Regions from separate parts of the Agrobacterium sp. DKPNP3 genome, predicted to be linked through region 4. Evidence: predicted binding sites of a transcription regulator. Region 4 holds the regulator's gene; each other region holds the start of a gene.

Region 1 (3,204 bases), on a different contig from region 4:
TATGGGCACCGGCCGTTTCGATTTTGCACGGGCGGAAGAACACCCTCTCTGGTTCAAGGAATTGCACGGTTTTAAGGATCACATCCCCGAAACCGAGGAATATGGCATCCGCTCTTTCGTTTACCGCGCCAAAAGGCCCTTCGACCCCGTGCTGTTTCAGCGCTTCATCGATCGCCCCTGGCCGGGGGTCGTGCGCGCCAAGGGGTTCTTCTGGCTGGCGACGCGGCCGCGTTATGTCGGCGAGATCAGCCAGGCGGGCGCCCTGGTCCGTACCGGGAAGATGGGTCTTTGGTGGTCCGCCGTTCCAAAAGAGCAATGGCCCCGCGAAAAGCAGTTTCTGGATATGATGAAGCCTTATCTCGACGCCGTCTTTGGCGACCGGCGGCAGGAAATCGTCTTCATCGGTTCCGATCCAATGAATGAAGCCCGTATCCGCTCCCTGCTCGATGCCTGCCTGATCGATACGGATGCATTCACGCCGGATGCATGGCGGCACCTGCCCGATCCATTCGCGAGCTGGGACAGGCAGGCGGCTTGATTGTCTCCGCCGCCCGCATTTCACGCGAGCGGTTACGTCTTTCGCCTTCTCCCCGCCGGGAGAAGGTCGCGGCAGCGGTATGAGGGGGCGAGGGTAGCGATATGCGGAAAGCTTACCCCCCTCACCTGACCTTCTGGCCATCTTCTCCCCGGCGGCGAGAAGAAACAAGACGAACCGTTCTTGCGAAACACTATGGAAAATTCAGCGTCAGCAGCGCCAGAACGAGATATCGCCCCACCTTGGCGATGGTGACCAGCAGCAGAAACACCGGCAGCGGCTCCTTCATGATGCCAGCCGCAACCGTTAGAGGGTCCCCGATGATCGGCGCCCAGCTGAGCAGCAGGGACCATTTGCCATAACGCCGGTACCAGTTCTGCGCCCGTTGCAGCGCCGCCTCCCGGACCGGAAACCAGCGCTCATGCCGGAAACGTTCAATGCCACGCCCAAGCAGCCAGTTGGCGAAAGAACCGGCGACATTGCCAACGCTGGCCACCGCCACCAGCAGCCAGACAGGCTGGGATTTCAGAAGGATGAGACCGGCAAGCGCCGCCTCCGACTGCATGGGCAGGATGGTCGCAGCGATGAACGCCGTCAGAAACAAGCCCGCATATACCGCCAGATCGGCCATTCCCTGCCCTTCATCACCGTCGAATCCCGCCGCCGCTTCTGAAGTGGCGGATGAGGATGGCGGTGGTCAAGCGCCTCGGCTGCGTAGAGGCTGATTCTCAGGCAAAATTCGCGGCATCGGCGCACACGATATCGTCATGATCCACGGCGAGCAGCGCCTTGTGGATGGATATCTGCCTGACATCGCCAAAGTCGGACAGAACGACAATCGTCGTTTCCAGCGGCGGGCAATCAGGCAGCTAAACAAGGCCACAGCTTCGACTCGTCATGTGATGACATGTCACCTTCATCTGCGAAGCGCCATGAGTGCTGGCATCGCCTAATGTGATGACGCGGCAGTGCGTCTTGGCAAAACGCCACACGTGCGTACGAAAAAACCACGGACCGAGAAAAATGGAATAATTAATCCGTTCCCTTCACTTTCGTTTTAATCGTTCCACGTTCTCTTGCATTTTCGTTAGAGTTCGCTTTTAATCGACAGTGCTAATACAGGAGAGGTCGCCCGCAGCCGTGTCGTGGAGGACAAGCTGCAATAAGGGGCTGTATCTTTTACTGTTTTCATAATGGGAGGAATCGCCTTGAAAAAACTCAGCTACCGTCTTGCCGCGGCATCTGCACTTTCGTTTTTTGTCACATCGAATGCCTATGCCGTGACGGAGATCCAGTGGTGGCACGCCATGACCGGCGCCAATAACGAGGTCGTGGATACGCTGGCGAAAGAATTCAACGAAAGCCAGAAAGACTACAAGATCACGCCCGTGTTCAAGGGCACCTATCCGGAAACACTTAACGCAGGCATTGCGGCATTCCGCGCCAAACAGCCGCCGGCGATCATTCAGGTCTTCGACGCCGGTTCGGGTGTGATGATGGGTGCAGCCGGCGCCATCAAGCCGGTGGCAGAGGTGTTGAAGGAAGGCGGTTATACCTTCAACAAGGACGAATATCTGGCCGGCATCGTCGCCTATTATTCCAAGCCCGATGGCACCATGCTGTCCTTCCCCTATAATTCGTCCTCGCCGATCCTCTATTACAACAAGGACGTCTTCCAGAAGGCCGGCCTTGACGCCGCCAACCCGCCAAAGACCTGGCCTGAAGTCTTCGAAGCCGCCAAGAAGATCAAGACCAGCGGTGCCGCCCAGTGCGGTTTCACCTCGACCTGGCTCACCTGGATCCAGACCGAAAACTTTGCCGCATGGAACAACGTTTCCTATGGCAGCAATGAAAACGGGCTGGGAGGCACGGATGTGAAGCTTGCGGTCAACGCGCCGCTCTTCGTCGAGCATTTCCAGGCGATTGCCGATCTCGCGAAGGACGGCACCTTCCGTTATGGCGGTCGCACGTCCGAAGCCAAGCAGCTGTTCATGTCCGGCGAATGCGGCATCCTGACCGAATCGTCCGGCGGTCTGGGCGACATCATCAAGACCGGTATGAATTACGGCATCGGCCAGCTGCCCTATTATGAGGGCCATGGGCCGCAGAACACCATTCCGGGCGGCGCCAGCCTCTGGGTGTTCGGGGGCAAGAGCGACGCGGAATACAAGGGGGTGGCGGAATTCTTCCACTTCCTCTCGCAGACAAAGATCCAGTCTCGCCTGCATCAGGTCTCGGGCTATATGCCGGTGACGATCGCAGCCTATGAGGAAACCAAGAAATCCGGCTTCTACGACAAGAATCCGGGCCGCGAGACGCCGCTGCTCCAGATGATGGGCAAGCCCCCGACAGAAAACTCCAAGGGCGTGCGCCTGGTTAACCTGCCACAGGTGCGCGACATCATGAACGAAGAGTTCGAGGCGATGCTGGCCGGCAAGCAGGACGCCAAGACGGCGCTCGACAAGATCGTCCAGCGTGGCGATGCCGCCATCAAGCAGGCGGCCGGCAAGTAACTGATCCCCTGCTCCGCCCGCGCCTCGACAGGTGCGGGCGGTATTTTCATGTCACCAGGAGATCGCCGTGCAAAGCGTCGTATTCCCAAACAAGATCCTGCCTTATCTGCTGGTCGCACCGCAGATCATTTTGACGGTGATCTTTTTCTTCTGGCC
Region 2 (3,204 bases), on a different contig from region 4:
CACGGCCGAGAAGGTAATATTTGCGGGTGATATCGTAGATGTGCCGCTGGTGGCGATACATGCGGTCCATGAGGCTCGCATGGGCGCTGTCTGCAAGGCTCACGTTCTCGCCAATGGTCTTCATGCCAAAGCCCTCTGGTAAATATGGAAGCCGCCATAAATGGCCGAGCGGTCCATGGCATTGAGCTCGTTCGAGCGCTCCTCGAGATAGGCCCACTGGTCGCGGATGTCAGGCGAAAGCCGGCCTTCGATGACACTCGTTTCGGCCGCCGTACGGAAGATGACACGCGCGCCTAGTGCGGCGGTGCGGCTGATCTGTGACCACAACTCGTTGAGTTGCACGTCCGTCATCCAGTCCTGTGCGTCGAGCAGGATATAGCGGTCGACGGCGTTTGCGGGCTTGCGTGAGAGAAGCTCGGTATAGGTTGCGTGATGGACGGTGACGCGGGCGGTGTTGTTACGGATCGTCTCGTAATATTCCGGTTTGAGATAGGCCGGCAGGGCGCCCTCATGCGGCTCGGGATAACGGCGCGCGAAGGCCTGCCAAGCAAAATAATTGTCGCTGAGCGGGAAGTTGCAGGCAAGCTTTGCCAGACGCTCCTTGAGGACGGACGCAACGGTACCGTCGCTGGAAAGGCTGGCCAGCTCGTCATATTGGCGCGGCGGAATGCCGAGGCCGAAAAGCGAGCTTTTGCGCTTCGTCAGCCAGCGCACCACCGGCTTGTCAAACAGCGGCGCGACCTTGTTGTCAAAAAACTGGCGCTGTTCATCGAGCGTGCGGGTCTTGGCCAATTCTGTAAGCTTCACGCCATGCAGCCGGGCCATGAGGTGGCCCGCGCCAATGAAGCGGCCCAGCAGGCCGGTGCGATAGATGTTCCGGTCGAACACCGAAATGCGCCGGCGGCCGGAAAGGGTGCGCTTCGACCAGTAGGCTTTGGTTGTGGCATCGAGATGCTCGGCTATGAAACGGTCATAACCGACGCTGTTGCTGCGGTGATTGGCGCGGCCGAAGTGGCGCACGACGTCCTGGTGCGCCGGCAGATGGCGGAAGGCGGCAAGCTTCAGCTTGTTCAGCGCGATGTGGTGCGGATTGAGGTCTACCACATCGATGCTGGCGGGGTTGCGCGACAGATAGGCGAGCATGTTACAGCCGCCGGAGCCGATGGTGACGATGCGGTGGCCTTCGCCAAGCTCCATCGCTTCCATATCGATCTCAGGGTCTTCCCAGATCTGCGGATAGACGAGGCCCGAAAAGAGGAGGCCGAAGAAGCGCTCCGACAGGCCGCTTTTGGAGAGTGCCTTGTGCTGGAGCAATGCGGACTTCAGTTTGGTATTCTTACTGAAGCCGGTCTTGGGTGCCGCACTCGTCATCTAATCACCTCTCAGTCGATTGAGAGGCGTCTACAGCCGTGACGCTACAATTTGATGACAAGGGCTGTGGGTGAAATCAGGGCACCGAAAAGACGATGTGGTCCATCGGCGTCGACGCAGTGGGCGGGACCTCGTTACACACGACGTCTTCCTCGGGCTCGACCCGAGGATCCATAATGCACTGCAATCGTGGATTCTCAGGAAAAGCCCGAGACGGAGAGAAAATTTCAGGCGCTTTTGTCACCGGTATCGAGAAGCCGGACGAATTCAGGCGGCGTCTCCAACCGAGCCAATGCGATTACTTGCGCAGAACGTGCAGCATACCCTTGCGCTTGGCATCGTAATAATAACCGCGCGCATAAAGCCGCACGGCGTTGTCGCGGTCGTTGCCTGCAACGACCCATGCGCCACGCAGATATTTGACGGCGTATTTGAGATTGGTTTCGGCGTCGAACAGGCCGGAGGCCGGGCCATCAAAGCCCATGGAGCGAGCCGTCGCGTGCCTGATCTGCATCAGGCCGAAATTGCCGCTGCTGTAGGCGCCTGGATTATATTTGCTTTCACGCTGCACGACGCGATGAACCAGATCTTCCGGCACATCATACATGGTGGCGTATTTGGTAATCAGCCCGCTCAGCTTTTCGCGTCCGGCCGGCGCGGCGTTCAGCGGCGCGGTCATTGATTCGTTCTGCCTGATGGCAGCAAGAGCAGCGTTTGTGGGCCCGGCGGCATAGGCCAGAACCGTGCTGCCCGGTTTCGGCATCGGAATGACCTTGCGTTCCGCGGTCAGTTCGGTGCCGATCGAGGGCGAGCCGGGCGGCGGCGGTGCGGGCGGGAAGTTACCCTTGACGGCAACCACCTGCGGCAAATCGGCGGCAGCGTTGTGGGCAATTGGCTTGGCAGCCGTTTCGATGGCTGCTGACGCGTGCGTCATAGTTGCCGGAGCAAGCGCCGCAGCCGTGGTCGGCGCAGCGGACGCTTCGGCGGTCTGTGCCATCTCGGTCTGCTGCGGCTGCATCTGTGCCGAGATGGCTGCAGCGGCTGCAATCTCAGAGGCTGGCGGCAGGGCCACGCGTCCGCCCTTGACGGCGACGGCAGTGGGAAGTGCTGTTGCTGAAGAAGCGGCTCCGGCTTCGGCAGTCTGAACTGTCTGTGTGGCAGGTGTACCGCCTGCAGCGGTTTCAACGGTTGCTGGCTGCGCTGATGCTTCGGCTGTATTGGTGGGAGTCACCGTTGTGATTTTCGGGCCATTGGGACCTTCCTTGGCGGCATATTCGACGCTGGTGCATGCGCTCAATGCCAGTGCCAGACCCACGGTGGAAGACAGAAGAAGTGCACTTCTTCCGCGGAATTTTCCCGAATTTCGCATGTTGCCGCCTTCGTTAGCCCGTCTCTTGATACCCCCGCGTCAAGCGAAGCAGGCAGTGACCCGTCGCGCTTTCATTAACCTATTGTAAGGATAGCGGCAAGCCGGGACGTCACAGAGGACGTTTCAGGCTGCGATTCGCCGGTAGCCCGCGCTGACGGCGCGGCCAGAAATGAAGTGTGTGCGGTATTTCGCCCTTATCTTTTTGTCACCTGACATGCGGCGCACCAGCGCAAGCGTCGGTCCGGAAAGCAGGGCCTGTACCGTGAGAATGACAAGCGTCATAAGCAGGATGGCCGCCTGCGCCATCGCCAGGGTTTCGATCGTGTTGCCGGAGGCCGAGACGAACTGCGGCAGCAGCGCCAGAAAAAACGCGAAATAGCGCGGGCGAAGTGCCGAAATCCCATAACAATCGCGGAAGATGCCGCTCCAGGATTTGCCCGGCAGATTGTCATTGTCGGCATTGG
Region 3 (3,204 bases), on a different contig from region 4:
GATTATCCCCTTGGAGCCGGATCGCGCGGGCCCGCTTACCCGTCCACTTTCGCCCGAGGGCATCTTGTCCCAATAAAGATGAAATTCCCTGTTGCGGACTGCGGGTGAACCGTGTATTCCCCAGCCATCGCCTCGGCGGAGTGTAGCGCAGTCTGGTAGCGCATCTGGTTTGGGACCAGAGGGTCGGGAGTTCGAATCTCTCCACTCCGACCATTTTAAAGCTGAATATCAGCTTTCCGGCGTAATCCTTCCCAACATAATGATTATTCGGCATGCGGTCCTGCAAGCGTGCTTTCCGCCGTGCCTATCGTCATGACGTTGCCGCGCCACGCGACGGCGGTACCGATCCAGCTTCTCGCCCAGACGAGGGGCATGACCATGTCCCGCGCAATCATGGCGGGGAGCGTGTGGAACGAGATAGGCCAGCGGTTGAGGGCGGCAAGCGCGAGTTCCGGCACATACATCAGCGCGAGAACCGCAAAGGCGGTTGCGACGAGGCTCATCTCCATCATGGCGGCGGCTGCCACGGCGAAGAGAAGCGGGGGCAACGCACCGGTGAGGATTTCGGGGGCGAAGTAGTGGGGAAAAGTCACGCGGCGCAGCCGCGCCCAGCGCGCCTGGCGGGACCAGATTTCGCCCGCGTGGCGGCGGCCAAGTGGCTGTTCGAACGGGGTGGAAACCAGATGCACCTTAAGACCGGCGCTTCGCACGAGCTTCGTCGACGCTGCATCCTCGGCAATTTCCGCCGCCAGTGCGCGAATTCCGCCATGGTCTTCGAGGAACGGTTTGTTCCACAACATCGACTTGCCCTGTGCGAAGCCAATTCCGATTGCTTCCGCCGCATATTGCCAGCGACCCTGGGAACCGTTGAGGAAGGCGCATTCGACATGCGCCCAAAAGCCGATCGGGCGTGATCCGAGCGGCGGCGAGCAGACGAGCCCGCTATCCGATTGCCAGGCTGACATCATGGTTGTGATATAGGATGTCGGCATCAGCACGTTGGAATCGGCGAGAATGACCCAGTCATGTCGCGCTGCCCGCCAGCCCTTGACGCAATTGTTCAGTTTTGGATTGGCACTGATTCGATCATCACCCGTCAGCAATTGCGTCGGGATCATCGGATGGGCCGCTTCAGCCCTGCGGACTTCATCGATGACGGGATCGTCTTGGTCGGCCACGCAGAAGAGAAGTTCATAATCTGGCCAGTCCAGCTCGAAGGCGCGCGCAAGCGTGAGCGGCGTGAAGGTTTCCACCCCTCGCAGCGGGACCACGACCGAGACAGGCGGACGTTGCCTGACAAGGTCATTATCCGCCTCTCGCCGCATCAGCCGCCAGCCAGCGAGAACGATTCCGAGAAGATTGAAGCCGATGAGCAGCGTTGCGCAAAGAGCGAAGACGGTTTCCATGCGGGCCAGTTCCACTTCCGATGTTGGGGCGGTCCAGCCGCCGATTCCATGGAATTCGTCTCTGCCGATTATAACGTTTGCGTGACAGTTACATGTCATCATGACGGGGCGGGCCATCGGGTTCCGCGCAAAAGAAAAGCCCTCCGTATCGAAGGGCCCAGTCTTCATGATGGTTGTCAGTTTCAGTGCACGTTCAGGATATGCGCATGGCTGCTCGCAACGAGAAACGATTCTCTCGCCTTTTCGATATCGCAACGTCCGGCGATGGCATCGAGGCAGTTCCTGCGCGCCTCCTCATATTCAGGCCCGTGTTCTTCGGGCCAGCGGTACATCAGCATGTCGAGCGCCACCAATGGGCTATAGATTTCCACCGCCGCCGAAAGCGGAAGATGTATCGCCACAGGCTTCATCCACGAGGCGTGGTGACATGGCTCCGTTTTATGAATCAGCATGCCATTCTCCTCCCTGTTCTACCTGCTCTGCAGGCCTTCCCAACTCCCATGCGCGTAATGCCGGCCTCACGGAATTGTTCCCGATCACCTAAAATGTGATCGGCAGGGGGGTTCCATTTTTTCAAGATGAATGGAAGATGAACGAATAGATGAACCGGAGATGAACAAAACTGGCGCTCATGCGTTGGTATGTCCATAAGAAGGAGAACGCACATGTTCAATATGTCAGGCATTCAGGAAAGCTTCTTCGGCGACCGCATGGCAGGCGTATGCCAGGCGATCACCTCGGCACTGGCCTTCGAATCAGGTCTTGAAAAGTCGCGTATTTCCGCAAGCGTCGAGAACGACACGATTTATCTCGAAGGCACGGCTGACTCCGTTGAGGCGATCGATATCGCCATTAACCTTGCCGCTTCCATTTCGAATTGCCGGATTTTGAGCCATATCGAGCCGGTTTACTGATTATTGCGAGAGCCGGGCGACATTTCGTCCGGCGCATTCAAACGCAATAACGCGGCAGGATCACTTCCGGTTGCCAATTTGCGCGCTGCGAACCATATCGCCCGGCTTGATGCCATAGCGTTGCGCGGCGCCGCCATTCAACTCCAGCACAAATTTGACCGGTCCACGGGAACTGATGATCGCTTCGGAATGCGGAACCGCATTTTCGTGGATATGGGTGATTCGGCCATCGCTGCCGATGAACAGCATGTCGAGTGGGATCAGCGTATTGCGCATCCACATGGCGACGGCGCGTGGTTCATCGAAATCGAACAACATGCCGTGGTCAGGCGGCATTGACTTGCGGAACATCAGCCCCTGTTCCCGCTGGGCATCGTTCAATGCCAGTTCGGCGGTGAAATCGTATGTTTTTCCTTCCGCTGTCTCAATCGCCAGCGGCTCGGAAGTGAAGGTCACGCGTTCCTGCGCCTGCGCGGCGCTGGCAAATGCGAAAAAAAGAAGCGCCGCGACGGCGCTCTTCAGCAACTGTGGCAGGGCGGACATTAGTGCGACATCCCCATCGAAACCGGGTTGTCGGGGTGTATTTCCGCCGCCATGAGGCCCTTGTCGCCATCGCCATAACGCACCAGCACGACCTGGCCGGGGCGGAGCTCCGTCAGGCCAAAACGGCGCAGCGTTTCCATATGCACGAAGATATCTTCCGTGCCTTCGCCGCGCGTCAGGAAGCCGAAACCCTTGGTGCGGTTGAACCACTTGACGATGGCCCGTTCCAGCCCGCTGGACGGCGTCACCTGGACATGGGTGCGCACCGGCGGCAGCTGCGATGGGTGAACGGCGGTCGACTGGTCCATGGAGAGAATGCGGAACGCCTGAAAGCCGCGGTC
Region 4 (3,204 bases):
AGGCGCCTTCAAAGGTAATGATGCGAAACTTCTCAGGATGGCCCTTGGAATAATGGTAACGGCGTGCGGTCTTGATCGCACATTCCAGCGCTTCCGCGCCGGAATTGGTGAAGAAAACCTTGTCGGCGAAGGTTGCTTCCGTCAGACGCTTGGCAAGCTTTTCCTGGCCCGGCACTTCATAGAGGTTGGAGACGTGCCAGACCTTTTCGGCCTGCGTCTTGATCGCCTCCACAAGGTGCGGATGGGCATGGCCCAGCGAATTCACAGCCACGCCAGCCGCAAAATCGAGATATCGCTCGCCGCTTTCCGTGTACAGCCAGACGCCCTCGCCTCGCTCAAAACGCAGGGGGGCTCTTGCAAATGTATCGAACAATGGCGCGGCGGCTTCGGCCATGGCTGTATCACTCCTTGCGCAAATGCGCTGTAAGACGGTTGTCAATAGGCTCTTAGGGTTATCCCTTGCCTGAAAATCAAAAATGCCGCCTCGCGGCGGCAGGGGCACTATTGTCACTTCGCTTGCCGATGTCAACAAAAGTCCGTATTCCCTAGGGTTCTCAAGCCCTAGTAGGTGGCTGGGCGCCAGACCCAAGGTGTTGCCTTTCTGACTCAACCCGCCAGCAAGTTGGGGAAAACCGCAAAATCGATTCGAGATGATTCCCGCGACTCTTGCCACGGAGTCTGCGTGGCACTAGGTTAATCGCTAATTACTAGACTGCAATGCGGCGGAACTAGTCACCAAAAATCAGGCAGAAACCACACTCGCGGCACTCCCGCGAGACGGAGAGGGATTCTGCCAAAAATACACGCGAAAAGCGGAGAAGCGGCATGAACTGGACAGACGAACGGGTCGAAAAGCTCAAGAAATTGTGGTCCGAGGGACTTAGCGCCAGCCAGATAGCAGCGCAGCTGGGCGGTGTTAGCCGCAACGCCGTCATCGGCAAGGTCCACCGTCTCAACCTGCCGGGTCGCGTCAAGGCTGGCGGTCCTGTCACTTCGGCGCGCACAGCGCCCAAGCGGACTGCTGCCCCTGCCCCTCGCGCGGCGAATTTTGCTGGCCGCGTCAACGCTGCACCGGCCCGGATCCTGACGCGTTCCAACGCCGCGACCGCCCTTCAGGAAGAGGTCGGCATCGAGACCGCGGAAGTTCTCGATTACGTTCCTTCCAGAAACGTCGTCACGCCAATCTCCCGTCGTCTGACGCTGACGGAACTGACCGAGCGCACCTGCAAATGGCCGGTCGGCGACCCCTTGAAAGACGATTTCCATTTCTGCGGCTGTGAAGCGCTGGAATCTTCGCCCTATTGCAAGTTCCATGCGAAACTCGCCTATCAGCCGGTAAGCGAGCGCCGTAAGGCTTGAGTGTTGCGGCACGCATTCGACACTCAAAAACTACGGGCCTTCGGGCCCGTTTTTTTGTGACAAAACCAGAGCGGATCGGGATCAACCACAACAAAAGACCCGACACCAATCCGGTTTCGGGCCTTTTGTTTTTCGCGGAAAATTACTTTGATGGAACGCGCCAGTCGGATGGCATCCGCTCAGGCTTCCATGGAATAGCCGGCGCCGCGCACCGTGCGGATGACATCCTGCATGTGCGAAAAATTAAGCGCCTTACGCAGGCGTCCGACATGCACGTCGACGGTACGCTCATCGACGTAGATATCATGGCCCCAGACACCATCGAGCAATTGCGAACGGGAGAACACCCTGCCCGGAGAGGTCATCAGGAATTCCAGAAGGCGAAACTCCGTCGGACCGAGACGCACTTCACGGCTTTTGCGGTGAACGCGATGCGTCTCGCGATCCAGTTCGATATCCCCGCATTTCAGCACCGAAGACAGAACCTCGGGGCGGGCCCGGCGGAGCATGGCCTTGACGCGGGCCATGAGTTCCGGCGTGGAGAACGGCTTGACGACATAATCGTCCGCACCCGTTGCGAGGCCACGAACACGTTCGCTTTCCTCGCCGCGAGCCGTCAGCATGATGATGGGCAGGCGTTCCGTTTCCGGCCGCATTCTGAGCCGACGGCAAAGCTCGATACCGGATACACCAGGCAGCATCCAGTCTAGAATGAGAAGATCGGGGGTACGTTCCTGAAGCCTGATTTCCGCCTCGTCACCACGGGGTATCGTGTCGACATCGTATCCCTCAGCCTCGAGATTGTAACGAAGAAGGACGCTGAGCGCTTCCTCATCTTCCACAACTGCAATCTTGGGCACCATATGCTGAACTCCGCAAGGCTTTGCCTGTCTCTTACTCGGTCACCGAACCGAGCGTGTTGGAACTGTCGTCCTTCGGACGCTCGCCCTCCGGCTGGCTGCCGGTGGTCATGTAATAGATTGTCTCGGCGATATTGGTGGCATGGTCGCCGATGCGCTCGATGTTCTTGGCGCAGAACAGAAGATGCGTGCAGGTCGTGATATTGCGCGGGTCCTCCATCATGTAGGTCAGAAGCTCGCGGAAGAGCGAGGTGTACATGGCATCGATTTCCTCGTCGCGCTCGCGGATGGCATTGGCCTTCTCGGCGGAGCGGGTCGAATAGACGTCGAGGACTTCCTTGAGCTGCACCAGCGCCAGTTCCGACAGGTGTTCGAGACCACGGGCAAGCTTGCGCGGCACGCCGGTGCCGGCAACCGCAATCACGCGCTTGGCCGTGTTCTTGCCAAGATCGCCCACACGCTCGAGATCGGCTGCAATACGCAGCGTGCCGATGATTTCACGAAGGTCTGCCGCCATCGGCTGGCGCTTGGCGATGGTGACGATTGCCTTGTCGCCGATCTCACGCTCGGCGTGATCGAGGATGGTGTCGTCAGAAATGACTTTCTGCGCCAGCGCGGCATCCGAGTTCACGAGCGCCCGCACGGCGTCGGCACACATCTGTTCGGCAAGGCCACCCATTTCCGAAATACGGCGTGTGAGGAATTTCAACTCCTCATCATAGGCGGACATGATATGCGAATGGGTCGTTGTCTGGTTCACGGTCTAGTCCTCCGGCTTGGCCTGCAGGCCGTGCCCGGAGCGGGACACGGCAGCGGCACCAGTCTTGTTCGGTTTCTTTGAAGCGCCGGCCTGTATCAGCCGAAGCGGCCCATGATGTAATCCTGCGTGCGCTGATCATCCGGATTGGTGAACATCTTGTCGGTTTCGTTTTCCTCAACAAGATGACCAAGGTGGAACATGGCGGTGCGCTGGGAAACACGCGCC

What was found. Region 4 encodes PhoB, which activates phosphate uptake and scavenging genes when phosphate is short. Its sites were predicted from a motif close to TGTCATNNANCTGTCAT; they were not measured.
Region 1: a site for PhoB is predicted at 1,439-1,455, ahead of ugpB (sn-glycerol-3-phosphate ABC transporter substrate-binding protein UgpB). Genes of this name have one in related genera too.
Region 2: a site for PhoB is predicted at 1,415-1,431, ahead of ACUTJJ_RS22730 (DUF3419 family protein). Genes of this name have one in related genera too.
Region 3: a site for PhoB is predicted at 1,488-1,504, ahead of ACUTJJ_RS17885 (ceramide glucosyltransferase). Genes of this name have one in related genera too.

What each region holds. Positions count from the first base shown of each region.
Region 1 covers NZ_JBQYSN010000075.1:12,784-15,987, forward strand. Annotated here, with positions in the region: gene ACUTJJ_RS18555 (GTP-binding protein) at 1-538, shown strand, start outside; gene ACUTJJ_RS18560 (YqaA family protein) at 729-1,166, opposite strand; gene ugpB (sn-glycerol-3-phosphate ABC transporter substrate-binding protein UgpB) at 1,738-3,048, shown strand; gene ugpA (sn-glycerol-3-phosphate ABC transporter permease UgpA) at 3,116-3,204, shown strand, end outside.
Region 2 covers NZ_JBQYSN010000121.1:4,380-7,583, reverse strand. Annotated here, with positions in the region: gene ACUTJJ_RS22735 (class I SAM-dependent methyltransferase) at 1-124, opposite strand, end outside; gene ACUTJJ_RS22730 (DUF3419 family protein) at 121-1,371, opposite strand; gene ACUTJJ_RS22725 (transglycosylase SLT domain-containing protein) at 1,670-2,740, opposite strand; gene ACUTJJ_RS22720 (LysE family translocator) at 2,864-3,204, opposite strand, start outside.
Region 3 covers NZ_JBQYSN010000070.1:1,297-4,500, reverse strand. Annotated here, with positions in the region: tRNA gene ACUTJJ_RS17890 (tRNA-Pro) at 137-213, shown strand; gene ACUTJJ_RS17885 (ceramide glucosyltransferase) at 264-1,406, opposite strand; gene ACUTJJ_RS17880 (DUF982 domain-containing protein) at 1,589-1,858, opposite strand; gene ACUTJJ_RS17875 (BON domain-containing protein) at 2,072-2,320, shown strand; gene ACUTJJ_RS17870 (DUF192 domain-containing protein) at 2,381-2,863, opposite strand; gene ACUTJJ_RS17865 (cold-shock protein) at 2,863-3,204, opposite strand, start outside.
Region 4 covers NZ_JBQYSN010000006.1:36,557-39,760, reverse strand. Annotated here, with positions in the region: gene ACUTJJ_RS03115 (aspartate aminotransferase family protein) at 1-394, opposite strand, end outside; gene ACUTJJ_RS03110 (GcrA family cell cycle regulator) at 826-1,359, shown strand; gene phoB (phosphate regulon transcriptional regulator PhoB) at 1,539-2,222, opposite strand; gene phoU (phosphate signaling complex protein PhoU) at 2,254-2,949, opposite strand; gene pstB (phosphate ABC transporter ATP-binding protein PstB) at 3,075-3,204, opposite strand, start outside.